Regions from separate parts of the Desulfallas thermosapovorans DSM 6562 genome, predicted to be linked through region 2. Evidence: a T-box and tRNA genes for the amino acid it is inferred to sense, from the RefSeq annotation. Region 2 holds a T-box; the other holds one or more tRNA genes.
The links. A T-box is a leader RNA that pairs with one kind of tRNA and senses whether it is charged. The one in region 2 lies ahead of thrS (threonine--tRNA ligase), so its partner is inferred to be a tRNA-Thr.

Region 1 (15,328 bases), on a different contig from region 2:
CCGGTTTCCCGGCGTTATCCCAGGCTATTGGGCAGGTTATCCACGCGTTACTCACCCGTCCGCCACTAGGTTTAACAAAAAGTAAACTTCTCGTTAAACCCCGTTCGACTTGCATGTGTTAAGCACGCCGCCAGCGTTCGTCCTGAGCCAGGATCAAACTCTCCATAAAAGTTTTATGAAAAATTTAATCTTTGACTCGTTTGTGAATTACTCGTTTTAGCGCTTGCCTAAAAGCCTCTGCCGCCGCCGGTTGGCTTGGGCACCGGCTCTTAGCTTTTGCTTGACGAGGTTTGATGTGTTGAACTAGATTCAACTTTCATCTCTTTGCACTGTTTAGTTTTCAAGGATCTATAGTTTGTTTTAGTTGCACCAACAAGTAGTATTATATCAATTTATGATAGGTTATGTCAATAGCATTTTTTTGATTTTTAACAACTTATTTGATCAATAGCCAGTATTGCTTTATAAATCCTTATTTTTAGCCACATTTGGTGGCGACATTTGATAATATAGCACATTTTATTTCAATTTGCAATAGGGTACCAATCTTTTTTCAAGCTTTTCACAATATATATTATAAAAAAATATGTTTACAAAAAAAATCCGGCATAAATTACGCCGAATTAATAAATGAAACTCCGGAGTATGGAGTAGGGTTAACAATATTAATGTTAACAAAATATAAAAAAGCCCTAGTTCCCGCAAGAGAACTAAGGCTTTGTGAGCAATATAAACTATAGAGCCTAGCACATACCTCTCCACGGGAGGTTAATGCAAAAACTACCCGGGCAGGTTTCCTGACTCATGGGTCATCACCGTCTTTCGCCTTCCCGGTGATTATTTCCGGTGGCTTTGAGAAAGCGGCTCTCCATTCACAGTGGCCGGACCGTCCAGGAATCACACCTGGTTCCCTATTATCCTTATTAAAGGCACCCTGAGTATTATTAATTTTTAATTTTATAGTTTTATAATTATAACTTTAATTTATTATACCAACTATAACTTACGCTGTCTACATTGAACCATTACCGCATGTGACCCCCTCCCCTCCCCTCACTGAAGTGAAAGGCATGCGAATTAACAACCCCGAGGGGTAGTTAACCGGAACCGGGAGCTTTCTCAGCATCCCTGAAGCTTCCGTATTGCTACGGTACATATCTTACAAAGATTCCACCGGGCTTACACCCGGACAAGGGGTCCGTGTATCCCCTAAAATAATTGAGGGGGATTACTGCCCCCTCGAACTACCCCTATATTCTAAATATGTAGAATCACATAAACAGTTACCGTAAGCAAGAAGCCCTCCTCCACAAAGGAAGAGAGCTTCTATGTTATAAGCCCGTAATGACCTTCGCTACAACCATCATGAATATCTTCACAGCTTATGACAACCTTTCGGCTACCATAAACCATTACGACACCCATAATGATCTTTGCTCGACTATTATGGATACCTTATGAGCCCGTAACAATCTCTCGACTGCTACGAACCCAAACAATCAAAACACGGGTAAACAATTGATTTTATCGGCACCCATAATAATCTTAGCTCGATTGGCAAACATCCCTTACGACCATATGACAATCGTTCGGACTGCCATACAGCCTGCCAAAACATTTACCAATCTTCCCGCCGGCTAATATCGAGCCGACCAGACCCGGTATTAACCTTTGGCCGACTGTTACAGAGCCTTAATGACCCTGCAACAATCTTGGCTCGGCCATTACGAACCTTACGCTACTATTATGGCTGATAAATAAAGAATTATTAGCGGTAAAATGTTCCTTGTTAAAATAACGCAATACAAACGTCTAGTATTGACATTTGAACGCGAAACCGGTATTATAAGCTTTGCATTAGTATTTTGCCGGCGTGGCTCAGGGGTAGAGCAGCGCACTCGTAATGCGCAGGTCGCCGGTTCAAATCCGGCCGCCGGCTCCAGAAATACCAAGGCCTCCGGGGTTTTGACCCGGAGGCCTTGGTGCGTTTTGACGTCCATTTACCGCCCAAGACCTTTTTTACAAAGGCGATGCTATATACTAAAGGATAGCAAATCTGATATTGAATTAAATTATAGCCCTGCAAATTTTTACATAAAAGTTGTTAATAACCATGAAACTTTAATGCCTTTTGCACGTCAAAAAAATAGAAACAAATTATAATATGGAGGTTGTCATGAAAAGTAATTTTTGGATTGCACTTATGTTATTAATGTGTATCTCTTTGCTGGGTTGTACTACTGAGAATAACCAAACCCAACCCCCAAAACAAATTTCTCAAGAAAACCAGGAGATGGTGGTAGAAAATTTGGTTAAGGAATTCGGAGATAAGCTGAAATCTGTCTCGCTGCTTGCTCCCGCCGATGTTGTAAAAGAAAGTATGCAAGAAAATTATAGCGATATTGTATCCCCCACGCTTCTCGCCCAGTGGCAAGCCAACCCTCAGGAGGCCCCGGGCAGAATGCTGTCAAGCCCGTGGCCGGACCATATTGATATTATAACCATTAATAAATTACCGGATGATAATGGATATGAAGTTACAGGTGAAATTATTGAAATTACAAGCTCAGAGGAAGTAAACGGCGGGGTTGCCGCAAAGCGGCCCATTACCCTCGTGGCAAAAGAAGTTAATGGCCGCTGGCTTATTGACGCTGTAACACTGGGCGAGTATGGGGAAGGCAGTTCAATTATTTATCAAAATGCGGAATATGGCTTTAGTTTCTCCCTGCCTGAAAGCTGGCAGGGTTATAAGATTATAAATGAAAAATGGGAAGGTTTCAAACCAGGCCAACAAGAGGGTAACGCATCTGAGACCGGACCAATGATTTCCATCAGACATCCCCAGTGGACCGCCCAAAACCCGCGCCAGGATATACCTATACTGGTATTTACCCTTGCCCAGTGGAATTCCCTGCAGCGGGATGAATTTCACATTGGCGCTGCGCCTATGGGCCCCAAAGAAATTGGGCGTAATAATAATTATGTTTTTGCACTTCCCGCGCGTTATAACTACGCATTTCCCACGGGGTATGAAGAAGTGGAAAACATACTGGAAAATAAACCGCTTAAACCACTGGAGTAGTTTTTGACAGGAGTTGTATTACCATGTCATCCGGTACCTGGGCAAAGTTCTCATAGAACTGTCCTACGGCTTAAAAGGGCTCCGGCACCAGCGGGCATATGATTTCATCCACATATTCATCCAGGGACTGAATAGCCCCAGCCGGAGCCACAGGTACCGCTAGTATGGTTCTTTCCGGATTCATCACTTTTTTAATGGACATGATTGCGGCCCGGGTGGTAAAGCCGGTGGCTATTCCATCGTCAACAATAATAATGATTTTTCCTGTATAATCGGGATAATCTGTATTACCGCGATACATTATCATTCTTCTTTTTATCTCGTGTATTTCTTTTTCGATAATCTTGTTAATGGCTTCTTTACCAGCCATTTGCAACAGGTATTCATTTTCTGTTAGAATAACTGTACCGTCCTGGGTCACTGCCCCTATGGCCAACTCCGGATTACGGGGAGCACCAATTTTTCTGGGTATGATAATATCCAATGGCAGCTTTAGCGCCTCGGACACCAGAGCCGCCACAACCACTCCTCCCCTTGGTATAGCCATGATAACACCATCCGCTATATCCTTTTCCTTTAATATGCGGGCCAGAACTTGCCCAGCTTCAAACCTGTCTTTGTATATTTTATTTTTCACAAGTCAACACTCCATTGAGATGTTTTATATTTTATACCAGATTCAGCCCTAGTTTTTGAGCATATTCCAAAGCCTCCCGGTATTCTTCCTGGCTGATGCGCCGGGATATTTCCAGGTACCGGTGGGCCTGGTGGGCGGGATAGTATTGATCCATTAAATTGACTAGGCAGCCGGGTGATAATTCTTCTTTAATGAACATTAATATTTCCTTGGTGTCCTCCACTCCACCGGGCATTACCAAATGTCTGATCAGTAAACCCCGGTAAGCAATTCCCATATTATCTGTTTTCAAACCTCCCACCTGGCGGTCCATTTCTTTAAGCGACCTTTTCACTGCTGCCGGGTAGTCCTTTACTCCGGAATATTTTTTCCCCCGCTCGGGCCGGTTATATTTAAAATCCGGCATATAGATATCTATAACACCTTCCATTAGCGCCAGGGTTTCCAGCTTTTCATAGCCGCCACAGTTATAAACCAAAGGAAGCCTCAAGCCCCGCTCCGCCGCCAGTAAAACGGCCTCGAGAATATTAGGTACGAAATGGGTGGGGGTAACCAGGTTAATATTGTGGCATCTATAAAAGTCCTGTAATTCCAACATAATTTCTGCCAGTCGTACACTGGTAACCAGCTCTCCCTCACCGCCAAAACTAAGCTCGTAGTTTTGGCAGAATACGCAGCGCATGTTGCAGTAACCGAAAAATACAGTGCCAGAACCACGTTTACCCACCAGCGGCGGCTCTTCGCCCCTATGCGGTCCATAGCTGGAAAGAACAACTTTATCCGTGGCCCGGCAAAAACCCAGTTTTTCCCGGCGATTTACTCCGCAATCGTGCGGGCACAGATTACAACTGGCAAAATGACGCCTTGCTTGCTCAACCCTGTGTGGCAATACTTTATTTTTTAATAATTTGATATAACCGGGCATGTGATCCTGCTGCATAGCCCTCGCCCTTTCTATTCACGCATTTACTATACCTATTATTATATCTTGAATAAATAAAAGCCGCCATAAGCCGGCGGCAAGCATTACAGCACCATTGGCGGTACCTGTGGCTTTTATGATATTTTCGTACCCCGCAGTTTTCAACAACTAACAACTTTATTTTACACCAAACCCACCTGTAAATATTACCTAAACTTTAAATTTTCCCACCAAACCGTTTAAATCGCCGGCCATTTGGGACAAAGAAACAGACAGGGAGGATAATTCCTCTATACCGGCAGTTTGTTCTTCAGTGGTGGCCGCAATATTTTCTATACCTGAGTTAGCCTGTTGAACCGAGGCCGCGATATTTTGAATCTGACTGTTCAAGATATGAATTTGGTCCAAAATATCATTAAAGCTTTGGTTCAAAGCGCTGACGGTTGAATTGCCATTTTCCACCGCTTCATCACTTTCATGCATAGCCTGTTTAGACCTCTCTGACAGCGTTACCACTTCCTGCATTAAAACATTTATTTCCTTAGTTGACTGAGCTGCTTCTTCCGCCAGCTTTCTTACTTCCTCGGCCACCACTGCAAAACCACGGCCATGTTCACCGGCCCTTGCGGCTTCAATGGCTGCGTTTAATGCCAGGAGATTAGTCTGTTCCGCAATATTAGCGACTCTATCTACAAAGGCATTTATGTTATTTACGGCAGCCGAAAGGGTCTCTATGGATTTACCTACTTTATTGGTAGCGGCTGCAATACCCGACATCTGGGCACTAACTATTTCGATGGATTTTCTTCCCTGGTCCGCATGTTCTGAAACAACACCAGCATGTTGCGAAATTTCCTGGCTGTTACCGGCAATGTTTTCAACAGTAGAGGCAATTTCATTAACACTGGCAGCGTTTGCCGTAGAAGAAACGGTAACTTTTTCGGAGTTGGTGCTCAATTGTTCCGCTGAATCCGCCAGGCTGACCGCCTTTTCCTTAACCTCGGCAATAATTTTATGAATATCATCCATCAGGCTATTAAATGATGCAATTACTTCGCCTATTTCGTCACGGGTTTTGATATCGATCCTATGAGTTAAGTCCCCGTGCCCGTTCTTTATATCCTTCATCAAGCTATTTAAGCGGCCTAACGGGGGAACAATTTTAGTATAAATAAAGAATGAATTAATAATTAGGAACAATAACCCAGCAATAAGAATGATAATAGAAGTACCTTTACTGACAGCCAGATTTTCCACAAGTCCCAACAATTGATTATTTAAACTTGTTTGGTACCTGGTTGCAATCTCGGCAAAGGATGTTAACAGTTCATCGCCCGCCCGGTCAAAATCTTCCATTAGAATGTTACCGCTTTCCCTGCCCTCTATGATATAAGCTTCCGCCATTTTTTGCCCTATGAGATAAAATGCATCGAATTTTCGCTCTAAGGAATCCAACTGATTAGCTGAACCGGGGTCTAATTGTTTTAATTCCGCCAGTGATTTTTTAAATATTTGCACATTTTCCTCTGTTTCGTTGTAACCTTCTCGATCGCCCGTAGCGCTTACGTCCGTCAAAAACTGCCATACCTGGCTAATTGCCAACCTCATTTCATGCACATGGTTGGCAGCGACATAATCATAATCAGATACTCTTTCGGCAGCATTTGAGCTATAATTAAAATTGTAAACAGCAACCCCGCAGGCAAAACCCAGGAAAATTAAATTAATTACAGAAACCAAGATTACGGTGACTTTGATCGATAGCTTGTTAAACACCTGCTCACACCTCTTCATTCTGCAGATTCCCCAAACTTGCTCATTATAATATTTCCGACTTCTTATTACTTTAGATTAGATATTGTAAGCAATATTATATTATATTATATCAAATCGCTTACAAATTAAAAGTCTTTTTCTAATCTAAAAATATTGAGCAGCACTTTTTGCAGCTATCGAAATCCCAAGCGTTGTACATAGCAATTATTTTTAACCGAATTTAAACCAATAACCGGGTGCTATAAATGCGGCACCCGGTTATTACCCAAATTATACGTCATATCTAGCGAATAAAGTTTGTAATCACTTTTTTTTCTTTTTCCGGCTTCACCACTGCTCCCTTTCCTTTTTCAATTAATTTAAGGAGCCAGGCCATGTTTTTACCCAGGACCCTCATTATTTGCACCCCTTCTTCATCTTGCAACGCCTCCCCGGGCCTCATGCCATGAATAACATTCCAATAACACGAGGTTGGTATGATCATTTCGGAATAGGTAAGATAGTGATTTAATTGATCAAAGGCAGGTAGTCCCCCTGAACGCCTTACGGCAACAACAGCAGCACCGACCTTATGTCTAAATATTCCACCGTTATTACCGGCAACAAAGAATGCCCTGTCTAGAAAGGCTTTCATTGTAGCACCAATTGATGAATAATGAACAGGTGACCCTAAAATTATACCGTCCGCTTCTTTCATTTTTTGTATCCATTCGTTTACTTCATCCCCGGTAACACATTTTTCATCCCTTTTCTTCCCGCATTGCCCACATGCTAAACATCCTCTTATCGATTTGTTTCCCACATGAATAATTTCTGTTTTTATTCCTTCTTTTTCAAGCTCCCCTGTGACAATCCTAATTGCATGGTAGGTATTGCCTTCCTTATTTGGGCTGCCGTTAAATGCCACTACCTTCACTACCTTAAACCTCCTTTGTATTTTTGTCTGTTTTTAAACATCCAACGGTAACTTTATAAATAACAAAACCCTCCTTCCGCCAGCACCGCCTGCCCTCCGGTTACCTCAAGTATTTGTTTTGCCACGCTGTTTATATTACCGGGTTCCAGGTATACCTTAATCATTACCTCCTGCCCATAGGTCATTTCCATTTGTTTGGTGTTTGTTTTTTCCAATTCTTTTTTAACTATGCCCAGCCAGTTGTAATCAATTGTTATGCACAGCTCTCGGTATAATTGCCGGGTAACGACGCCGGCGGTTTCGATTCCTTTTAAAGCTGCTTCCCGGTAGGCCCGCACCAAGCCACCGGCCCCCAGCATAATACCACCAAAGTATCTGGTAACCACGATAATTATCCGGGTCAATGATTTTTGCTTGATCAGGTCCAGCACCGGTTTTCCGGCTGTGCCGCCGGGTTCGCCGTCATCGCTGTAACGCTGTATCCGTTCATCGATTACATAAGCGAACACGTTATGATTGGCCTGGCTGTGTCTTTCTCTAATGGTTGACAAGAAACGACCGGCCTCTTCTGCATCCTTTACCGGTGAGGCTGAGGTAATAAAACGGGATTTTTTAATTATTGTTTCCACCACCACCGGTTTATTAATTGTTTGATAGCTGTTTTTCATATGCGTTAAATTTGGTAATTTCACCGGACTGTACCCTACCTCTCCCTTGACTACACTACTATTGCCCATGGAATTTCGGAAGGCCTTACCGGCCTTCCGAAATCCGTCATAACACGACTGGCCCACATTAACTCCTGACCTTGCCCTTAAGTCTTTTTAACTCATTTAACACTTTATGATATTCCTCATCAAGTGCTTGAAGATTATTATTTTTCGAGGGCATGGATAATTTTCCTATAATTTCAGACAATCGATTTTGCAAAACAAAAATTTGTTTTTTTATATCTTCCAAGCTATTATCCGGTGCTTGACTTTTTTTTGCTAAATAATCCGCAAAATTACCATTGAACATTTTGATTTTGTGATTTTCAATAGTCATAATGTGGTCGGCAACAGAACTGATCAACTTGCGATCATGAGAAGCAAATAATAATGTACCATTATAGTTTTGCAGTGCTTCCTCAATGACGTCCAAAGAGTGAATGTCCAGATAATTTGTCGGCTCATCCAATATAAGCAGGTTGAAGTCTTTGAGAAGTATTTTGGCAAAGGAAACTTTGACGCGCTCTCCCCCGCTCAATGCACTTACCTTTTTAAACACTTCCTCTCGTTTAAATAACAACCTTGAGAGGAATATTCTTGCAAAGGTTTCCTGATAAATACTGTCCGCCATCACATTTTCGAGGATGGTTAAGCTTTCGTCCAAGATACTCATATCCTGGCTGAAGTAGCCAATCTTTGCCCCCGGAGCAATTTTTATACCGTCGTCCTTATTAACGATCATTTTAAGCAAAGTACTTTTTCCGCAACCATTGGGGCCAATTAAGGCAACCTTGGCACCGTTATCAATATTAAACTCAGCATCTCTAAATATGACCTTGTCGCCAAAGTTTTTGTTTATATTACGGCCCTCAATAATAACTTTGCTGTAAATCTTTTTTGGATCTACCACATCCAGTTTAATGAGCTCTTGTTGTAAAGGCTTTTCTTTAACCTCTAAATGCTCTATTCTAGCCCGGGTATTTTTTATTGCTCGCGCCAGGGAGGCCTTGGCCTTTTGACCTCCCATCTTGTGTAGTCTAGCCTCGGAATTGCCCATCCTTTTGGGGGCTTTTTTGATCGATTTCATCTTTTGTTTTAAATCTACGATAACTTTCTCAAGCCGCTTCTTTTCAATTACATACTGGCTATATTCAAATTGAGCTCTTTCCCTTTCTTGGTCTTTCTGAGCACTATAATAGCTGTAATTACCGCCATACAGTTTTATTTTACCGTTCTCTACCTCTATTATTTTGTTACACAGCCTATCAAGAAGGCTACGATCATGCGATACGATAACAAGTCCCCCCTGGTACTCCACCAGCCGGTTTTCTATGAGTTCTATGCCTTCCATGTCAATATTACTGGTGGGCTCGTCCGCAAATATCATCAAGCTGTTGCTATCAAAACACTGGGCAAGCTTAAACCGGGTCTTTTCACCGCCACTCATGCTTTCATGCCAGGTACTTGATACCCTCAATTTAGAGGCCCATTCAGCACTTATCCTTTTGTTCCGGGGCGGCTGGAGCTGGGAAACATAGGAATAGGATCCGTATAGTTCAACCCATCCTTCATCGGGCTCCAACCTCCGGGTCAAAATATTAACCAGCGTGGTTTTACCGGCTCCATTCACACCAACAATGCCGACTCTGTCTTCGGAATAAAGTTTTAAACTCTCTATATCAATAATTAACCGGTCTCCAAAATATTTTTTTATGTTGCTGCATTCCAGTAATAAAATAAAAACCCCTCCTGATCACCTGGAGAGGATAGCGTTTAAAATATATATCACCTATAGCGCAAATAAAACCCAAACAGTTGGAAAACCGTTCAAGATATTATTAAAAAATAATAAACACAAGTTATATATTATTTGCAAGCTACCGGCAATTATGAAACACTATCCACTCACAGTTTATAAAATGCATGACAATAAAGCCGTTCATAGCCACGGCTTTATTAAATCCTCATTTTACAAATGTTTTATGAGTGAATTATTTCATTGCCTGCTGGTACCTTGCCCTTTCTTAAAATTTGAAGCTTTTTAACACTATCATTATAAGCGTCACCTCACCGGGTGTCAATAAACAACAGGGAAACCCGGTCGAAATGTTATGGCTATGCAGGTCTATTTTATAGTAGGTGCCTCACTAGGCGCTAACCTCTTTTTCTATTAGGTTTTTGTTGTTATGTTTAGCTTTATATAATAACTGATCAGCCTTATTTAATAAACTGGTTAACTCGTCACTTCCTACTTCTATAACACCACCACTAATCGTTACTACAAAATCTTTTTCCCATTTTATCTCTAGAATTTTTTGGCGAATACGAGCCACATGGTTGGAAAAAAAACAAAACTTAATAAAGTAGTAACTAACAATGCCACTAGATTATAATTCCCGTTGATTTTGAAGACTATATATAATCCTACAGAAATAACGCCACAAGTAAAGGTTACTAATACGACTGTTGTTCCTAAACCTAAAAAGTAATTCACCAAACTTGCAGAAAATGACATAAAAACACCTACTAGAAAAACTACATTAAATATCCGGTGTTTTACAGAAATATTTTTTTCATTCTTCACTTGTAATCCTCCACTGATTAGTACCTAACGGGGGACCTCCTCAAATTCGACAATGTACAGCAAATAGCTAATCAACCTTGGTAGAAAGAGAGAATATAGTAAACAAAACCCACCTAGTATATTATTATACATCTATCCTGTCTCTACAGCCACAGCAAAAAATATAATTTGTCATCTCAACCCTACCATTTTCAAATTGGTTGAGTTGTTACCACGAACAGTTTAAATAAGGGTTTCCCGACATTAACATTCTCAACAAAGTTGCCGAGAGCAAAATGCAATGTCAGGAAACCCTTTATTTATCAGTGCTTTAAGTAGTCTTACTTCTCCACCCTTGACATCAATAACACACACTCCACATGGCTCGAGTTGATAGAATTGATGTCTGTTGGCCATTTTAGAAACCATCTGTACGTGGAAACATGTCAATGGGTTTTTCGGCCATTTTTGAAAAACCGTCGTACGAGGAAACATGTCAATTAACAATAACGCCAACCACTGAATGTGCAATTGGCATTAATTAATTTTATGTCAGTTTCTTCTTCAATTCAATTATTCGGGCTTCAATTATTGAAATAACTTTTTTAAATTCCTCATCACTCTTACCCGTAGGATCATCCAGTCCCCAATCCTCTCTATGCTTGCAGGGAAGGTAAGGGCATTCCACATTGCATCCCATTGTAATAACAATATCTACCTGCGGGATATCATCAAGTAACTTTGGATATTGGGTTTTCTCCATATCTATACCATAAAGCTCTTTCATTAGACGCACAGCATCCTGATTAATTTGGGGTTTTGTTTCTGTGCCAGCAGAATAGCTTTCAAATACATCTCCTGCTAAATGTTTGCCCAATGCCTCAGCTATTTGGCTTCGACATGAATTATGAACACAAATAAATGCAACCTTTATCATTTACTCTCCTTACAGCGCCAATAAGCGTTCACCCTTGATATCTTCAGGACTCCATGAAATCAGTGCGAACTTTCCATTTGCATGTTCATTGATGCGGTTGAGCCATTCTATTTCGCCAGTTGCCTTAGCCATCAGTATGGGATTTGTCGTATCCGTGCCGTAAAGTGACTGATTGACCACCCACCACTTAGCGGCGATACCCGCGCGCTTTAAATCATCTTCAAGACGGAGAGCCTCATAAACGGGAGTCGCTTCCGGTAGGGTTACAATAATGACCTCGGTTTCGTCTGATTTCAACCGCGGCAACAATCGCGCCACCGATTCGGGTATCTCGCCCTTAGTACGTTCTATTTCGTGATTATAACTCTGTGTGGACTCCAACAGGAGCAGGGTATGACCTGTGGGAGCAGTATCAACAACTACAACCTGATCGTCTGCCATGTCAACTAATTCCGCAAATGCACGGAAAACAGCTATCTCCTGTGTACAGGGTGAGCGAAGATCTTCTTCGATATAGGCAATATCCTCGTCGCTCATACCAGAAGCGCGTGCCTTGGAGAGCACCTCTTGCTGATACTTTTTAAGCTCCTTAGCTTCATCAATATGGCTCATAGATATACCACTTGTTTCGTCTATCACAAATTTAAAATGCGCAGCCGGGTCAGTAGTGGTAAGGTGGACTTTCTTTCCTCGATTTGCAAGTCCTAACGCAACAGCAGCCGCAACGGTGGTCTTGCCTACACCGCCCTTACCCATCGTAAATATGACGCGCTTGCCTTCTGCTGCTAATTCATCTATCACATCGCTGAGCGAAGGAATATGGTCAGTATTCAATTTTCGCGGCTCAGTAGGGACATAGTCGGTAGTAAGTAAAGCACGCACATTTTCCAAACCAGTGACATTATAAGAGCGTAAAGGTACTATATAGATTGGAAACGCCTTTAAGGCTTTCGGCATATTAGATATAGCTGCCTGCTGTTTTTCGTAAAGGCTGTTTGATAGAGCGTCTGTATGCTCCATCAATAATCCATTGATAACCAGCATCTGATTGTTAACACCTAACGCAAACAATTCATTGGAAGCACGTTCAGCTTCTTTAAATGGTGCAGTTTCCGGTCTGGTAACAAGTATTAATGTAGTCTGACTGCCATCCGACAATGTTTCCACAGCTTGCTGATAAATCGATTTTTTGCTCTCTAAACCTGATAGTTGACCGAGGCAGGATGCGCCATGCGTGCTTTCACTTATGAACCTGCTCCAAGCAGAAGGAAGCTGAAGCATTCGTAGGGTATGGCCAGTAGGAGCAGTATCAAAAATAATATGATCGTACTCCTTCTGAACCTTTTCGTCTGTTATGAAATTAGAGAACTCGTTGAATGCTGCTATTTCTATGGTGCATGAGCCAGAAAGCTGCTCCTCTATATTTGCGATAACAGAAGCTGGCAACTTACCCCGATAAGGCGCGATTACGCTTTCCCGATACTCAGCTGCGGCCTGTATAGGGTCGAGGTTAGCCACATATAGATTAGGCACACCGGGGATAGGCGTACCTTTGTTGCTCAATTCAATCGAGAACACGTCTTGGAGGTTGGAAGCCGGGTCGGTACTGATGAGCAGCACACGTTTGCCTTTGTCTGCGAGAGAAACGGCGGTGGCACAGGCGACGCTGGTTTTACCAACGCCACCCTTGCCGGTATAGAAAAGATATTTCGTTAAATGGATGTTTTGCGGATCGAATTTATTCACTTAACAGCAACCTCCCTTACAATTACATCCCCCAGAATTTTTCTTAGAAACCTTCACCTTGACGGACGTGCTCTTCACTCCCAACACATCTCCGGGAAGATCAAGCAGCTTGGTGAACTCTTCATTGGTAGGGTAGCGGCCAGTAATAACAATCTCATCATCAACCATAACTACCGGTAATCCCTCTGTTCCTTTTTCATTGATATAGGCATTGATGGTCTTATTTTTGATAAATTCAGCAGGTGCACTGTTAAGGTTGAAGCGATCAACAATTACACCATGTTTTTTTAACGTATCAAGCACTGTAGAGATACGCAAAAGTTCAGGGTCTACTCCCACGCCACAGAGTCCGGTTGGGCAGCACATCGCAGGTTCAAATATTTTCATTTTTTTCATGAAGAACAACTCCTTTTATATAGATGATTTTTCAGCTGAAGCAATAAAGATGTTAATTGCGGCACTACTGCAGGATTCACAGGAATCGCAGCAGCATTGTTCATTTAAGTCTTCAATTTTTATATTGGACAAGTTCGCTTCGGTAAACCATTTTCTGATATCCGAGCGTTCAAAGCCAAGCCAGACATCAAACTGTTCTTTGCGTAAAAACTCATAATCATGCCGGTCCAGATCAGCAATCACTAATTTACCACCGGGCTTCAGTATGCGTGTCATCTCTGAAATCGCCTGACCCGGATTTTCAACATGATGCAAGAACATATTTGCCATCACATAATCGACGCTGTCACTTTCCAGAGGAAGCGAATATGCATCCGCCTGTAAGCAGACGATCTCACCGACAGAACTGTATTTCTGCTTTAATACATCAAGCATTTCCTGCGACTGGTCGATTGCTACTACGCGAAGCTTTCTGTTAAGCAGTTCCTGCGTTACAAAGCCGGTACCTGCGCCGACATCAACAGCAGTCAAACCTTCTTTTACCTGTGCAGCCTCGCACATTTTCTCCCGGATACTGTCGGAGAAAAAAGATTGTCTTATTTCATCCCACTCGTTTGATATTCGGTCAAAATATTCTTTACTCTTCATATTAAACACTCCTTTCCGCAGGGAACCAGTGCCTTGTATTATTCGCTATCTTCACTAATATCAACATAACAGGTACTTCCGTCAGAACCCCTACAATGGTGGCAAGTGCAGCCGGACTTTGTGTTCCAAATAATGAAATCGCGACGGCAACTGCCAGTTCAAAAAAGTTTGAGGCACCAATCATACCGGCAGGCGCTGCTATCTCATGGGGCAGTTTTATAGCCTTGCTTGCCAGGTATGCAATGAAAAAGACTAGGAAAGTCTGAAGAATCAACGGTATGGCAATCAAAACAATATGCAGTGGATTATTCAGAATTACATCGCCCTGGAATGAAAAGATTATTATTAATGTCAGCAATAGACCTATGGTCGTGATATTTCCGAACTTCGGTATGAAACTCTTTTCAAAATACTCGGGACCACGCTTTTTTGTGATGGTATTACGGGTGATTATTCCGCCAGCCAGCGGGATAACAACAAACAATACTACGGACAAAATAAGAGTGTCCCAAGGTATGGTGACACCGCCAACACCCAGAAGAAACGCAACTATGGGTGTGAAAGCGAAGAGGATGATAATATCATTTGTTGCCACCTGCACAACGGTATAAGCCGCGTTGCCACGGGTCAAATAACTCCATACAAATACCATTGCTGTACACGGTGCCGCTCCGAGAAGTATTGCGCCCGCAAGATAGTCTTTCGCAAGGTCTGAGGGGATAAAGGCCTTGAAAATGACGAAGAAAAACAGCCACGCGATGCCGAACATGGTAAAAGGCTTTATCAGCCAGTTGGTTATCCATGTAACAAAAAGCCCCTTAGGATTTTTCCCAACATTTTTAATGCTTTGAAAATCCACCTTCAGCATCATCGGATATATCATAAGCCAGATTAGAATCGCCATAGGTATTGATACGTTCGCGTATTCAAAACGTCCCAAAAATGCCGGGATTCCGGGCAAAAACTTTCCGATCAGGACACCTACCGCCATGCAA
Region 2 (15,175 bases):
GCCAGCTTGAATGCCTCACGGGTAGGCAGCACACCCAGCTGCTTACCGTCAACATCCACCACCCTGATTTCTCTAACTCGGATATTTTCATTTATCCGGTGTTCCCTGGAAATAAATTTCACCTCCCTGCAAATTAAAAAGGCGGGTTTGCACCCGCCAAAAAATACCAATAAATTATCATAAACATTTATGGTAGCTCGTAATAACCCTTAAACAATCCAGTGGATGTTCCGGGGTGAGAAGCGAGTGGCTTCTACTTGATAACCTTTTAATATACAATTTGTGGTTTATTATACCACGGTCCACCGGCCCCGTCAACTCCCCGCCCGGTGCCCCTTGCACGGTGTTTTATTTGCAATCTTTATCATTAATTTCCTGCACCAATTTTTCGATAAACTTTTCCAGCGGCATGGCGCCCAGGTCCCCCTGGCTGCGGTGGCGCACCGCCACTGCTCCGGCTTCGGCCTCCCGGTCACCCAGCACCAGCATATAAGGTATCTTTTGAGCCTGGGCTTCCCTGATTTTGTAATTAACCTTTTCATTGCGGGCATCCAGTTCCACCCGGATATCATTTTTAGCCAGCGCCTCCACCACTTTATGGGCATAATCCATGTGGCGGTCGGTGATGGGCAACACCTTTACCTGCACCGGAGCCAACCAGGCCGGGAAGGCACCGGCAAAATGCTCGGTGAGAATACCGATAAACCGCTCGATACTGCCAAACACCACCCGGTGGATCATCACGGGACGATGCTTCTGGCCGTCTTCACCCACGTAGGTCAGGTCAAATAACTCGGGCATCTGAAAATCCAATTGAATGGTGCCGCACTGCCAGGTACGACCCAGGCAATCCTCCAGGTGGAAGTCTATCTTGGGACCATAAAAAGCACCGTCTCCTTCATTAACTTTGTAGGGCAAACCCCGGGCCTCCAGGGCCTCTTGCAAAGTGTTTGTGGCCATTTCCCATATCTCATCGGAGCCCATGGCCTTTTCAGGCTTGGTGGATAACTCCACATGATATTTAAATCCAAACACCTGGTAAAAATCATTAACCATATCAATAACACCGGCAATTTCATCCTTTATCTGCCCGGGTAGCATAAAGATATGGGCGTCATCCTGGGTAAAACAGCGTACCCGCATCAGACCGTGCAGCACACCGGAAAGCTCATGTCGATGCACCAAACCCAGTTCGGCCATGCGTATGGGCAACTCGCGGTAACTGTGCAACCGGCTTTTGTAAACCAGCATACTGCCCGGACAGTTCATGGGCTTGATGGCGTAATCGGCATCATCAATACGGGTAAAGTACATGTTGTCCCGGTAGTGATCCCAGTGGCCGCTCTGCTCCCACAGCGCGCGGTTCAATATCACCGGGGTGCGTATTTCATCATAACCACGCCGTTTATGTTCTTCATGCCAGAATCTCTCCAGCTCATTGCGCAGAATCATGCCCTTAGGATGGAAGAAAGGAAACCCGGGGCCTTCTTCGTGAATACTGAACAGGTCCAATTCCGCCCCCAGTTTGCGGTGATCCCGGCGCTTGGCTTCTTCCAGCCGGTGCAAGTGTTCTTCCAGCAGTGATTTTTTGGGGAATGCCGTACCGTAAATGCGCTGCAGCATTTTGTTGCGCTCATCGCCCCGCCAGTAGGCTCCGGCCACATTGAGCAGTTTAAACGCCTTTAAACGCCCTGTTGAGGGTACGTGCGGCCCGGCACATAAATCTTCAAATTCACCCTGCCGGTAACAGGAGATAACCGCGTCTTCGGGTAAATCGTTAATTAGCTCTACCTTGTATTGTTCCCCCCGCTGGTTAAATTTGTCCATGGCCTCCTGGCGGGAAAGTTCCACCCGGCAAAAAGGCAAGTCTTCCTTAATAATTTTGTTCATTTCAGCTTCAATTTGGGCCAGTTGTTCCGGAGTAAAATTTTGGGCTGTATCAAAATCATAATAAAAGCCATTGGCTATGGCCGGACCGATGGCCAGTTTAGTGCCCGGAAATAATCTTTGCACGGCCTGGGCCAGTACATGGGAGGCACTGTGACGGAAAACATCTTTACCTTCATCACTATCGAAGGTAAGGAACTCTACGGCGCTGTCCTCTTTTATTTCTTTGCTCAAGTCGGTTAATTTACCGTTCACCCGGGCCACCAGCGTTTCCTTGGCCAACCGGGGACTAATATCAAAGGCCATCTCCAGAAGAGATGTTCCGGATTCGTAACGGCGTACCGAGCCATCCTTGAGGGTTACATTAATCATTTGTTGCCAATACCCCTTTCCTGGTTTAGCTTATATATTAATTTTAAAACTTGTCACCGGTAATAAATAAAGCCCCCGGCACGTATGCCAGGGGCGAGATAATTATCCCACGGTTCCACCCTGATTTAAGACCCTTTGGGGCCTTTCTTAAGTGGCATGTAACGGTGCCAACCGGCCGTATTTACTATGTTCTACCACGGGTTCAACACGGCTGTTTAAAGGTGGTTTTCAACTCTCCGTGTACAAAGGCGCTTCCAGCCAGTGGCACCCTCTCTCTGGGAACCGGTAAGAGTTTACTCTTCCTCATCATTACATTTACAGCATTTTATTCGCGCTTTTAGCTAATAAGTATTATATTTTACCGTACATAAATTGTCAACGCACAAGCCCAAAAGGAAGGGGCCGTTATTGCCGCCGGCACAGCGTACAACCCGGACACCGGTCAACCCGTCCTGAAAAAACTTTGCAGATCGTTTCCAGCGTACCTGCGGGAAAACCACCGTTACCTTGATGAACAGTAATTTTTTTGGGGGAGATGGTAATCAGCGCACTGATCAGCAAATCTTCATAGTTGATTTCACTTTCAGCCAGGTCCACCATAAAATCTTTTAAGTAATCACTATTTATAAGCCCGCCCTTCTCGTCGTACAATTGAAAAACACCGTCGGGACGCAGCACCACATTAACCAGATCCGCCCGGGGTTCCTGAATTTCCACAAAATATCGCAATAACTGTATAAATTCATTGTATTCCCGCTCGCTTAAAAAATCATCCACCGCTTGATCCGCCACGTCATACAAATCGTTGACGTACTCCTTGAGCCGAAAACGAACAAACCCGTCAATAACCAGATCGCTGTTAAAACTCAAGTATTCGGTCAACCGGCGCAATATCCACAGCCTGTTCTTTTCCTGTTTTTTTGCATTATGGTTTAATTTCTTGCGGGCATAATCATAAATAGTGCTCTTCTCTTCATCGTCGAAATAATAATAGTTATTTCTTATTATATCTTGAAGCAGCTTATCCTGCCACTTACTAACAATTAAATCGGTAATCACACCCGCTATTTGATGTTTGAAAACCGGTTCCACCTGTTCACCGCCGGAAATGCAGCAAGCTAAAAAGGTAAGGCCACCAACCGGGGTTTCCTCCATGCGGACATCCAAACCTTTATTTTTAAGCGCCTTTAGTTCCTGGCCCAGAGTGTCTTTAAGCAAATCCTTATGGAATGCGGTACCTATGGAAAGGCACTGTGACATCATGAGCTCAATCCCCCTTATGTATATAACATTATATGTGCTCCTGCAAAATGCTATTACGGTAACCTGCGGTGCTACCAGTATGATCAAAAAACAAGGTGATAATGTGCGGTAAATAATAAGCGCCCGCCCTAAGCCTGGCGTTTATAATAGCAAACCGGCACTATGTCCTGAAAAAGACACAACTCTTGTCAACGCCCGGACACTGGCCGTGTCAATTGTTTGATATTTTTAAATATAATGCTTCACTATATTTACAATTACAATTTTTAATTGTTAGACTTCACCGGATTAAATGAATGGTTAATGTACCATGGTTGTTAAATTCAGGGAGGGTAAGCACATGCAGAGTGTTCACAGCATTTGTTTGATGTGTTCCGTTAGATGCCCTATTCAAGTTATGGTTGATAACGATAACGTTAAATTAATCGAAGGTAATCCGCATGACCCGGGTATAAAGGGCAGTATATGTCCCAAGGGCGCAGCCGGGGTATGCCTGTTAAATGACCAGGAAAGGCTAAAAAAGCCGCTTATTAGAACAGGTCCCCGCGGGTCGGGACAATGGCGTGAGGCCACCTGGGATGAAGCACTGGATTACGTAGCCACAAAGCTCAAAGAGATTAAGGAAAAATACGGTGCCCACAGCATCGCCTATACAGAAAGAAGCCAGCTCAACTCCCACATCAGTAAAACATTTATGCGGGCACTGGGTTCCCCCAATTACTTTAGCCATGACAGCTGCTGCAAAGGTTCTTTAAATACTGCCTTCAGATCTTTAACAGGTTACACCGATAGCAGCGTTAGCGTGGATTTAGCTAAAGCAAAACATATTATTCTATTTGGCCGCAATTATTTCGAGTCAATCGAACTTAAAATGGTCAAACAATTAACCAGCGCACTGGAAAACGGCACCAAACTCACCTATATCGACCCCCGGGTCACAGTTACCGCCACCAAAGCGGACAAATTTTTAATGATTAGACCGGGTACCGACCTGGCCCTCAGCTATGCGCTGATGCATGTAATAATTAATGAAGAACTGTACGACAAGGATTATGTCAAACGCTGGGTGCTCGGCTTTGAAGAACTAAAACAGTTTGTAGGAAAATACACGCCCCAGTGGGCCGAGGAGCAAACCGGGATACCCGCTAAGGAAATCATCTCCCTGGCCCGGCAGGCCAGCGCAGCCAAACCGGCGGTGATATTCCATTACGGTTACCGTTCTGCTCACTATACAAACGAAGTGTATGTACGCCGGGCACTGATTATGTTAAATGCATTGATGGGCAGCATTGAAGCACCCGGAGGTATTTTTTTCAAGAAGAACGCCAAGGATTTCGGTAAAAAACCCCTGAATAAATTGACCGACCAACAGCTACCCGATATTAAAGTGCCCAGGTGTGACGGAGCGGGCACAGCCAAACTGCCTACTCCCGACCCGGCCCACGGGGTGGTGCAAATGCTGCCCCAGGTGATACTTAGCGAGGATCCCTACCCGGTGAAAGGTTTGATTGTGTGGCGTCACGATCCCATGCTTTCCATACCCGATTACGAAAACAATAAACGGGCCTTTGAGAAGCTGGATTTACTGGTTACCATTGATATTCAATTTAGCGAAACGGCCTGGTATTCCGATGTTGTATTGCCCGAATCCATTTATCTGGAAAGAGGGGATTCCATCCAGGAAAACTCCGGTTTAAAGCCATCTTTATATATACGCAAACCAGCGGTAACACCAAGGTACGATACTAAACCGGGCTGGGAAATTATTAAAAAACTGGCTGACCGGTTGGACATCGGCCATTACTTCCCTTACCAAACCCTGGAGGACCTGTGGAACTACCAGCTGCAGGGAACCGGTTTAACACTGGATGATTTTGCCGGGAAGGGTTTTGTAACCCTGGCCGATGAGCCATTATACTGGAACCGTGAGGATGGCATTCAATTCAAAACACCGTCGGGCAAGATAGAATTTGTGTCCAGTTTGCTGGAGGAAAACGGGTACCCGTCTTTCCCTGAATATGAAACGGTACAGCCGCCCGCAGAAGGTCATTTCCGCCTGCTGATAGGCCGGAGCATTGCCCATACCCATGTTTCAACACAAAACAACCCGCTGCTGAATGAACTAATGCCGGAAAACCTATTATGGATCAATACAAAAAAAGCAGAAAAACTGGGCATTAAGAACGGCCAAACCGTCCAGATTTCCTCATCCCGCGGCCGGGATACCATTAAAGCCCACGTGACAGATTTAATTCACCCCGAAGCTGTGTTCATGGTGCACGGGTTTGGCCGCAGAGTAAAAGCACTGACCAGATGCTACAACAAGGGTGCCAGCGACACCCTGCTGCAGGAAAACATATCCGATATGATCGGGGGTAGCCCGGCACTGCAGCATGTACATGTTAAAGTACAAGCAATTTAATTATAAAATAAAAAATCGGAGGGTTTTTCATGAGCGCATACGCCATTTTCCAAGATGAAAGCAGGTGTATTTCCTGCCGCAGCTGCCAGGTGCAGTGCAAAATCAACAAGGGGCTGAGCGTGGGACCCAAACCCAACCAAATTATCGAGGTGGGTCCGGTTGACAGAAACGGGCGCCCCAAAGCCAACTTTGTTTTCCTGTCCTGTTTTCACTGCGCCGACCCCTGGTGCGTACCGGCCTGTCCCAACAAGGCCATTCAAAAGCGCGACATCGATGGTGTAATATTTATTAACCAAAACCGCTGCGCCGGGTGTAAAAGCTGCATTATGGCCTGCCCGTGGAGTGCTCCCCAATGGGATGGGCAAAAGGGTAAAGCAGTCAAATGCGATCTGTGCCTGGAACGCATTGACGCAGGCCTGAAGCCCGCTTGCGTCACCGCCTGCCCCACCAACGCATTAACTTTCGGCCCGGCGGATAATGTACCGGAAACCAAACGGATTAGATTTGCCAGGGAAGTTGTTTCCGGCCAGGATATGCACTAATTTTTATCTGGCAGTTTAATCCAAACAGATTAACCGAGGATGTGTTTCTATGGAAGATAAGGGATGCAAGGTTAAAAAAACAAAACGCCATGTGATGATTTTTTTAACCGGAGGAAAATACTGCAGTGTATGCCGGCGTAGCTTTAATGAAATATGCGACCTGCTTGATCTAATTAGCGAAGGGAAAGCCTACCCGGGCACGCTGGAAGCTATCCGTGAACAGGCCGGCAGGGTCTTGAATATGTGCCAGTGCGGTGCCGGTAAAGAGGTGGCCGCAAAGGTAATTGATTACTTAACACAATATAAAAAAGATTTTCAAGTACACATTGATAATCATGTATGCGCCGATGCCGAATGTGCAAAACTTGTGCAGGCTCCCTGCCAGGCGGCCTGCCCGGCGGGTATCTCCATCCCCAATTATATTGCCCTGGTGGGCATGGGCAGATATACCGAGGCATTGGAGCTTATCCGGGAAGATGTACCTTTACCCGGCAGCCTGGGCCGAATTTGCGAACATCCTTGTGAAAAGGCCTGTCGCAGGGCTGCGGTGGATAAGGCCATTTCCATATGTGCCCTTAAACGCTTGGCCTATGATAAGTGTTTCGCTAACCCGGCAGTGCCCGCCGCCTCGGCAAAAAAGTTATACAGCGAAAAAATTGCCGTGGTCGGGGGCGGCCCGGCCGGGCTTGCGGCTGCTTATTTTATGGCCCGCCGGGGTTATGAGGTTACCATATTTGAAGCCATGCCCGAGCCCGGGGGCATGCTGGCTTACGGTATTCCCTCCTACCGCTTGCCCAGAAAGGTGCTCAGGGATGAAATCGACCGCATTCGGGCCATGGGTGTGGAAATCAAGGTCAACACCCCCATTAACGGGGAAAACGGCATCCGTGAACTGCGGCAGCAGGGCTACGCCTCTATATTTTTGGGGCCGGGCGCCTGGAAAGGTGCCATCCCCCTGGAAAACCCCCAGGGCTTAAAGGGTGTTATGGACGGTATCACCTTTTTAAGTACGGTGAACCTGAAACTAAACGGCATAGACAACCGGGTGAATGCAACCGATCAAAGGGATTGCGACCTGCCCGAAGTGGCGGACTTGACCGGCAAAAAAGTTATTGTCGTCGGCGGAGGCAACGTTGCCATAGATGCCGTGCGGGTGGCTTTACGCCTGGGGGCCCGGGAAGCAAGAATTGTTTACCGGCGTACCAGGGAAGAAATGCCGGCGTTAAAGGAAGAAATTGAAGATGCTGAAAAAGAGCAGGTTATTTTTGATTTCCTAACTTCACCGGTTAAAGTATGGGGCGAAAATGGCCGGGTCACCCACCTGGAATGCTTGCGCAACGAGCTCAGCGAGCCCGATTCAAGTGGCCGGCGCAAGCCGGTACCGGTGGAGAATTCAAACTATAAAATTGATGCGGATTTAATTGTTTTTGCCACGGGCCAGCAACCGGACCTGTCATTTTTAGCCGGTACAGAGCAGGTACAAACAGACCGCAACCGCATTGTGGTTAATCCGGAGACCATGGAAACTACCATGCCGGGTGTTTTTGCCGGTGGTGATGCAGTTACAGGACCGGCTTCGGCCATTAAAGCCATGGCCGCAGGTAAAAAGGCCGCAGCTGCCATGCACGCCTATTTGCGAGGGCAGGAGCCCTCAGCAGGTATCAACTATCCCGTTAAAAGGGAAAGCATACCGCCTGTGCATATCAGCGCCGCACAAAGATCAAACACCAGCCAAATTGATCTTCATCATTTATATCAGATTGAGAAAAAAGATACCTTCGAAGAAATTATGCTGGCGGTCAGCGAAGAGGCGGCCCAAAATGAGGCCAACCGCTGCCTGCGCTGTGACCTGTGTATAGCCTGCGGTCAATGCGTTGATGTTTGCCGGGAGCAAATTGGGGCCAACGCTTTGGAACTGGGTTATGTTGGCAACCGGGACACCGGTACAAATCCCCAAACCGACTTCCACAGGCCGGATGACAAATGTATCGGCTGCGGCACTTGTTCCGTAAACTGTCCCACCGGTGCCATTACCCTGGAAGATACCGGAGGATACAGGGAGATGCGCATGTGTGGCGCTCTGATGAGCCGCTTACCCATGGTTACGTGTAAGAACTGCGGAAAGCCCTATGCCACCGCCAAGCACATTGATTTTATCAATGAACAAACCAGTGTCCAGGAAATATGTCCTGAGTGTGCCCGATATGCATGGTCCCAAAATGTATTCGGCCAGAGAATACTTTAGTTTATTAAAGCGCCGCGTGTGTTTTAAGCGGCGCTTTTGGCATTAATAAGGCGCCCCTTGGGGGCGCCAAAACACAGGCCATTTTATATATTAAAACTTGGTTAGGATTGCGGTAAGGTCATTTTGCAACACAAGTTTTACAAACTCGGCGGTCGCCCGGGACTGGAATTTTTCCTTGTGCTGCAGCAAATAAAAGCCGCGGGTGATGGGGTTGCAACACCTGATGGGTTTTATCGAGCCCAGTTTTAATTCCTTGCGCAGTGTCCATTTAGATAGCATGGAAACACCAAGGTTCGCCTCCACCGCCTCTTTGATGGCTTGGGTACTACCCAGGGTGATGATGTGTTCCGGTTTAAAGTCAAGTTTTTGTAATGCTTTTTCCACCGCCAGCCGGGTACCGGAACCTTCTTCCCTGAATATAAAAGGCACGCTTTTCAATTTCAGAGCGATTTCCTCGGGGCTGATGGAAGTAGTTTCAGCCAGCGGGTGGTTTTTGGATACAAACAAAATCAGCTCGTCATCCAAAAATTTAGTAACCTTTAACTGCGAGTCCTCCACTAAACCTTCCACTAGCCCAATATCAATACTGGTATCCCGGGCATGTTCATGTACCATTTCAGTATTGCCTATCATTACAGAAAATTTAACTTCGGGATACCTTTGGGTAAACGCCGCCAGCAAACGCGGCAATACATACTCTCCCACCGTGAAACTAGCCCCGATGGTCAGATTCCCGGTCACCAACTCCACCAAATCGGATACAGCCCGCTCGGCCACTTTATGCAGTTCCAAAATTTCAGTTGCATAGCCGTACAGAGTGGCTCCCGCCTGGGTTAACTCCACTCTCTTACTGGAGCGCTCAAACAATTTGGCTCCATAGTAATCCTCAAGGGCATGTATATTTTGACTAATGGCAGGTTGGGAAATGTTTAAGGTTTCCGCTGCCCGGGAAAAGTTTTTTTTTCCGCAACGGTAACGAAAATAAGTAACTGATGGTCTAACATGTTATTACCTCCCGGGGTTTTGCTAATATAAAATTTTAACATAAAAAGCAAACAGATTGCACATGTTTTATCTTGTTTTAGAATAAGTTTACCCCAGTTTTGCCAATATATAAAATCAATTTAAAAAACAAATCCCCGGAGTGACCCGGGGGAAAACTGGATGGACTCTTTATACTATTATATTACTAAACAATTTCGCCCGCAATATTTTGGCGAAAAATTTTCAAACAAATTAAACATTTAATTATCATTCTGTCCGGCAGGTTTTCTTTCAACGGGCTGACCTTTTCTTCTTTCCAACATTTTTTTAATTTTCAATGCAATAAAGGCACTGCAAAAGCCAATGAACGTATATATGGCGGCCAGCACCAAAAAACCAATGTTTCCGAAAGCCGGCATGGCGCTGACTAAAAAGCACATACCGGTGACCATGCGCGTGTTTTCCAAACGCCAATTTGCAAAACCACATAGAATTATAGTTAAGCCGGGTATTAATATGAAACCTAACACAAACGGGTCGTAAAGGATTTCAAGCAATGATTTCCCTCCCCCCTGTATTTTATGGTGGCATGACTGAACTTGTACTTTTGCCGTTCTTATTCTAGTCGTTCTTATTCTCCCTATTGTCTTGATTTCCTTCAATACTCTTATACAAACACTTTTATAACACCCCGGCGGTCAACGCGGTAACACTTTCCACCTTCTATACATATTATATACCGTTATTAACAATAAAACCTTTATTAAGGAGGCATGTTTAATGGCTTTTGGAGCAACCGGTTCCGGTGGTGGCACCTACTTTGACGGCAGCTTTATTCTCTTTTTGATTCTGATTCTGCTGGTATTCGGCATCGGCTTTTTCCCCTACGGTGGAAAATGCTAAATTAATGAAAAACGCTCCGCAAGGGGCGTTTTTCGTTTAAGTTAGAGCCGATAACCAAAATAACTACGCCCCGGCAAAAGAGCAGCCTTTGAGAGGCTGTTCGAAAAGCCTACGCGAGGCCATCTTATGACCTACACATTAGCCGGCTTTTGCGGTGTTCACGCTGGTGCCAGGTGTTGAAAAACTAGAGTATTTCAACACCTGGCACCAAGGCCTACTTTTTGAACATCCTCTTTAAGTATATTCAGATGGAATTACTTTAAATACTAACGGACAGAATATCTAAAAATATAGCGGGGGGTTGGTTCGTTTGGTTATTATTAAAGATGTCATCACCAGAGGCTTTATTGCCGGTTTAACCGGCGGCATATTAATGAACATAATAAGCTACATTTCTTATTACCTCGGTATAGCCAATTTACGGTTTTTGGATTGGCCCAGCATAATTATTACAGGCCACAGTCCTGTTAATACTTTATCATTATTGTTTTTTCTCGCGGTCCAGTTAATATTTGTAGGTTTCCTGGGATCGGTTTTTGCTTTACTAATTTCCAAGCTGGTGACAAGTACAAATTATATTTTTAAGGGAATCCTTTTCGGCATTATATCCTGGTTTACCATATACGGGTTAACGTATATTGCAGATGTGCCCAAGCTTACACCGCTTACCATAGGTACGGCAATAACAGACTTTACAGGTGCTGTTGTTTATGGAGTTACAATGGCTGAAATATTGAACCGGCTGGACATGAGAACACGGTTATCTTGAAGCTTAAGGTAGTGCACCATCCTCCGTTTTATGGTACCGGGACCCATATAATTACCTGTTTATTGGTACATTATCTCACCGGTTATGCGTTAACACCTTTCTTAGCACATGCATATTATTTTAGTACAATATTCATTAGCCAAGGAGGAATGTGTTAATGAGCGGAACCGTTGGTGCACCGTACTTCGATGGCAGCTTTATTCTCTTTCTGGTGCTGATTCTGCTGGTGTTTGGGATTGGGTTTTTCCCATACTACGGTAAGTAACATATTTAAAGTAAATAAGCGCAAAACGCCCTGGAAGGGGCGCTTTTGCTTTTTATATCGCTGTTCCATTAATCATCTTAACCTAGCATACTGCGAGCCACGATTCTTTATGTCCGAAAACCGCATAGAACAAATTTCTTTTGTTTCGTCAATGTCCACCACAACGCAATCTACTTCCTGCATACCCATATCCTAATCTGGGTCTTTTTCTTTGCTTAAAAAACCAACCCCATGGGGCGGCTTTTCCATGATACAAGCATACCACATTTTCCCGGCAAAATGGTCTCAATAAAGTCTCAACTTGCATTGCGATGCGCAAATTGCCCCGGGAGACATTCATAAAACGCCTCTACCACATATATCCTCATCCGGTAGAATGTTGCCTTGCTTGTGTACAGCACATTTTCCCAAATATCCCGGTCATGCACCTTCTCCAAATATTTCTTTCGCACCAATTGCACTAGCCTGGCGTCTTCTTTCCGAAGCATATCCATCACCCTTTCAAAGCATTCCAGTTGCTGCTGCCTCTCATGGATGTCCAGCTCTATTTCCCGCCTCCGCAACGGGTACTCGTCCATGAACTCCACCCACCTGACCTGGCGGCTGTCGATAATTCCACCGGTGCTGAAGGTCCCCGCCGGATTGGATACCCATCGGGGCGGCGACGCGGCCCGTGTGTCCAGCTTCTCCAGCTCGATTCTGAGGTTTTCTATGGCTATTTTCAGCCGCGGTATACTGTATAGCCAGGCCTTCACCCGGCGGAAATCCTCAGCCGTCATGCTTACACCTCCGTGTTAGTCACTTAATGGTTGTTATGCGATATTCAAATGGCATTTAAGATTTGATAAAATCTAATCAAAATGTTGGAGGAGACAACTTTGAATATAAGACTAGCTACTGAAAACGATCTACCAGCTATAGTAGATATTTACAACTCAACTGTTTCTTCTAGGATGATTACAGCTGACACTACCCCAGTAACAGTTGAAAGTAGATTAACTTGGTTTCGTGAACATAACCCCAATAATCGTCCTATCTGGGTTGTAGAGGACGGGGGTAATACCTTGGGTTGGTTAAGTTTCTCTTCTTTTTATAACAGGCCAGCCTATAATTCCACTTCTGAAATTAGTATTTATATTGCTGAACAGCATAGAGGAAAGGGTTTAGGTAAGAAATTACTGTCCAAGGCAATTCAAGAATCTCCAAGATTAGGAATTACTACAATTCTTGGATTTATATTTAGTCACAACGAACCAAGTTTACAGTTATTTTTGAAATTTAATTTTGAACAATGGGGTTATTTGCCCAGAGTAGCCATTTTCGACGGTATAGAAAGGGATTTAGTTATCCTTGGACTTCGAGTTGGATAATATACTTTTTTTAGCAACTACGAACTCCTGACAATTCATAGGCGGCAACCGGGTCATGGCTAGGGGTGCCGGATATAACAACTGTTTCGATACCTGCACTGCCGAGTTTATAGAGCCAGTTATAAGCAGCGGCAATCTCGGTACTGGCCCGCTCCAAAAACACCCGGGCGTCTTTATACAGGTCACCGGCCACAAGTACCAACTTGCAGCCCTCTTCAATAATCCGATCCGCCACCCAATCCATGGCCGCAGTTATATCCTTAAACCGGGAATCCGGTGCGGGGCCTGGATAATTCAGGCCCCAGTGGATATCCCCTACGTGAGCTACTTTCATAATCAGCTCACCTCTCTGGCTTGCTCATCGAGCAAATCGGTTACCTTAACGCCCAGGGCAGCGGCGAGTTTTTCCATTGTCCGAAGTGTAGGACTTTTCTTTCCTTCTTCAAGCGTTTTGATGAACGTAACTGAAAGCCCGGCACTTTCGGCAAGCTGAGCACATGTCATCTTTTTTGCTTCACGATATCTACTAAGTCTAAGTCCGAAATCTAGTTGCAAAGTCACCACCTCCGAATTGGTATTAGTATAAACTATAGTTTATGCATAGTCAATGCTATAGTTTAGGATTTATCTGGTTTTTTATGTTAAACTGAAACTATAGTTTATAATGTTGGTGATCTAATGAATGTTGGGGATAAAATAAAGTCATTGCGTGAAACCGCTGGTATGAGCAAAGGCAAATTAGCTTTGGAAGCTGGCGTTTCCGCAGCATACATTGGGCAATTAGAATCAAAGAACAAGCAACCTACCGTAGATACTCTTTCCCGCATTTGTCAGGCCCTTGGCATCACCCTCTCCGAGTTCTTTGCCTCCGACCACCCCCCGGAGTTACCCCCAGAGGTCCGCCGGGTGTGTGAAAAGGTGCAAAAACTACCGCCGGACAAACTAAGAATACTGAATGATGTACTCGATACATGGGTAAAATCTGAATAAGAATTTAGCCTTCCTAATTAAGGAATTGAAACAGGGTGATTAAAATGGCGCTTTCCCGGGTCAAACAGGTTGTTGAACAAATTAGAACCTTTTCACAAGCTGAAAAAGCCGAATTACTTAAAACTTTGCTTAACGAAAAACTGCTGCCGATTAATGAAGACCACTTTACCGAAGAAGAAATTTCCGAAATTAAAACCGCCCAGCAGGAAGTAGCCCGTGGAGAGTGGGTGGATTTTGATGAGTTCCGAAAGCCTCAAGCGCTTGAAGCCATTATTGGGCGCCGTTTCCGGTAATCATAACATTTTACCCCGCCGCAGCACAGACAAAAGTTGTGTTGGTATTGACATTTGCACTTCGAGGGTGCACAAGCGGCTACGGATATGCTAAAATAATGTCTAAGGAGCCATGAAAGAGTATCTGCATTGTTTATGAAACCTTGCCTGAAAGGTTTGGATTTGGGGAAATCCGGTTATTACAATGCGCAGTACTTTTTGGGCTCCTTTTCTTTTGTCCTGTTCGTCCGGCGGCAGGATAATACCGGGGATAAGTTGGCGCAGGCCTACTTTAATGCGGTTTTGGTTGTTTAAAAACCGTTTCACATAGAATTGCAGGTGGGCCAAAGACCATCCCAGGTTCTTTAAAAGCTTTAAACAGGCTCGGAGAGAGTGATTGGAGTCTAATATATAGCACAAAGCCATAAGGATTGTCTCAATGGTGTATTGAAAATATGGCAGACAAAAGGAAGGCAGGTAGGAAATGGTCTTGCCGCAGTATTTGCAGTAATACCGGCGGATCAAAATTCGACCGCTAAAATTAGCGTCTATGGCATTGCGTTTGTAAAAACCATGTTTTTGTGGTGGTACTTTAATAAGGCATTCCGGGTTGAGACAGGAACCAGGTACAGGGAAGGGAAAGTTTTTCCCCATACGGTGATATTCTTCCGGTGTTCCGCAATAACATGCAATGCTACGGTTGTTTTTCCGGACGACTCCGGGCCGTATATTTCCATCACCCGGCCACGGGGAAGCCCGCCAATGCCAACTGCAATATCCAACGGCAGTATCCCGCTTGGGATGACCTCAACGTCCACTTTTGCTCCCTTTTCCCCCAGTTTCATGATAGCGCCTTTTCCGTATTTCTTTTCAATTTCAGCCAGTGCCCTT

Region 1: it has a tRNA-Thr gene. The T-box ahead of thrS (threonine--tRNA ligase) is inferred to sense a tRNA for this amino acid. The anticodon was not compared.

Annotation. Positions count from the first base shown of each region.
Region 1 is NZ_VNHM01000024.1:2-15,329, forward strand. It holds partial or broken rRNA gene LX24_RS14020 (16S ribosomal RNA) at 1-169, opposite strand, end outside; cobalamin riboswitch at 771-952, opposite strand; tRNA gene LX24_RS14025 (tRNA-Thr) at 1,868-1,942, shown strand; gene LX24_RS14030 (hypothetical protein) at 2,177-3,082, shown strand; gene LX24_RS14035 (phosphoribosyltransferase) at 3,153-3,719, opposite strand; gene LX24_RS14040 (radical SAM protein) at 3,751-4,659, opposite strand; gene LX24_RS14045 (methyl-accepting chemotaxis protein) at 4,852-6,435, opposite strand; gene LX24_RS14050 (flavodoxin family protein) at 6,701-7,333, opposite strand; gene LX24_RS14055 (YigZ family protein) at 7,387-8,025, opposite strand; gene abc-f (ribosomal protection-like ABC-F family protein) at 8,129-9,781, opposite strand; gene LX24_RS14065 (hypothetical protein) at 10,349-10,627, opposite strand; gene LX24_RS14070 (arsenate reductase ArsC) at 11,154-11,543, opposite strand; gene arsA (arsenical pump-driving ATPase) at 11,553-13,289, opposite strand; gene arsD (arsenite efflux transporter metallochaperone ArsD) at 13,290-13,685, opposite strand; gene LX24_RS14085 (class I SAM-dependent methyltransferase) at 13,701-14,333, opposite strand; gene arsB (ACR3 family arsenite efflux transporter) at 14,335-15,328, opposite strand, start outside.
Region 2 is NZ_VNHM01000014.1:41,297-56,471, reverse strand. It holds gene infC (translation initiation factor IF-3) at 1-122, opposite strand, end outside; gene thrS (threonine--tRNA ligase) at 349-2,259, opposite strand; T-box leader at 2,346-2,578, opposite strand; gene ytxC (putative sporulation protein YtxC) at 2,665-3,522, opposite strand; gene LX24_RS11785 (molybdopterin-dependent oxidoreductase) at 3,863-5,944, shown strand; gene LX24_RS11780 (4Fe-4S dicluster domain-containing protein) at 5,974-6,486, shown strand; gene LX24_RS11775 (FAD-dependent oxidoreductase) at 6,536-8,731, shown strand; gene LX24_RS11770 (LysR substrate-binding domain-containing protein) at 8,822-9,643, opposite strand; gene LX24_RS11765 (hypothetical protein) at 9,976-10,377, opposite strand; gene LX24_RS15185 (hypothetical protein) at 10,496-10,618, shown strand; gene LX24_RS11760 (YqhR family membrane protein) at 10,929-11,387, shown strand; gene LX24_RS11755 (hypothetical protein) at 11,949-12,431, opposite strand; gene LX24_RS11750 (GNAT family N-acetyltransferase) at 12,531-13,022, shown strand; gene LX24_RS11745 (metallophosphoesterase family protein) at 13,033-13,356, opposite strand; gene LX24_RS11740 (helix-turn-helix domain-containing protein) at 13,359-13,577, opposite strand; gene LX24_RS11735 (helix-turn-helix domain-containing protein) at 13,728-14,012, shown strand; gene LX24_RS11730 (hypothetical protein) at 14,048-14,305, shown strand; gene LX24_RS15030 (DUF6431 domain-containing protein) at 14,408-14,938, opposite strand; gene LX24_RS11725 (RecA family protein) at 14,833-15,175, opposite strand, start outside.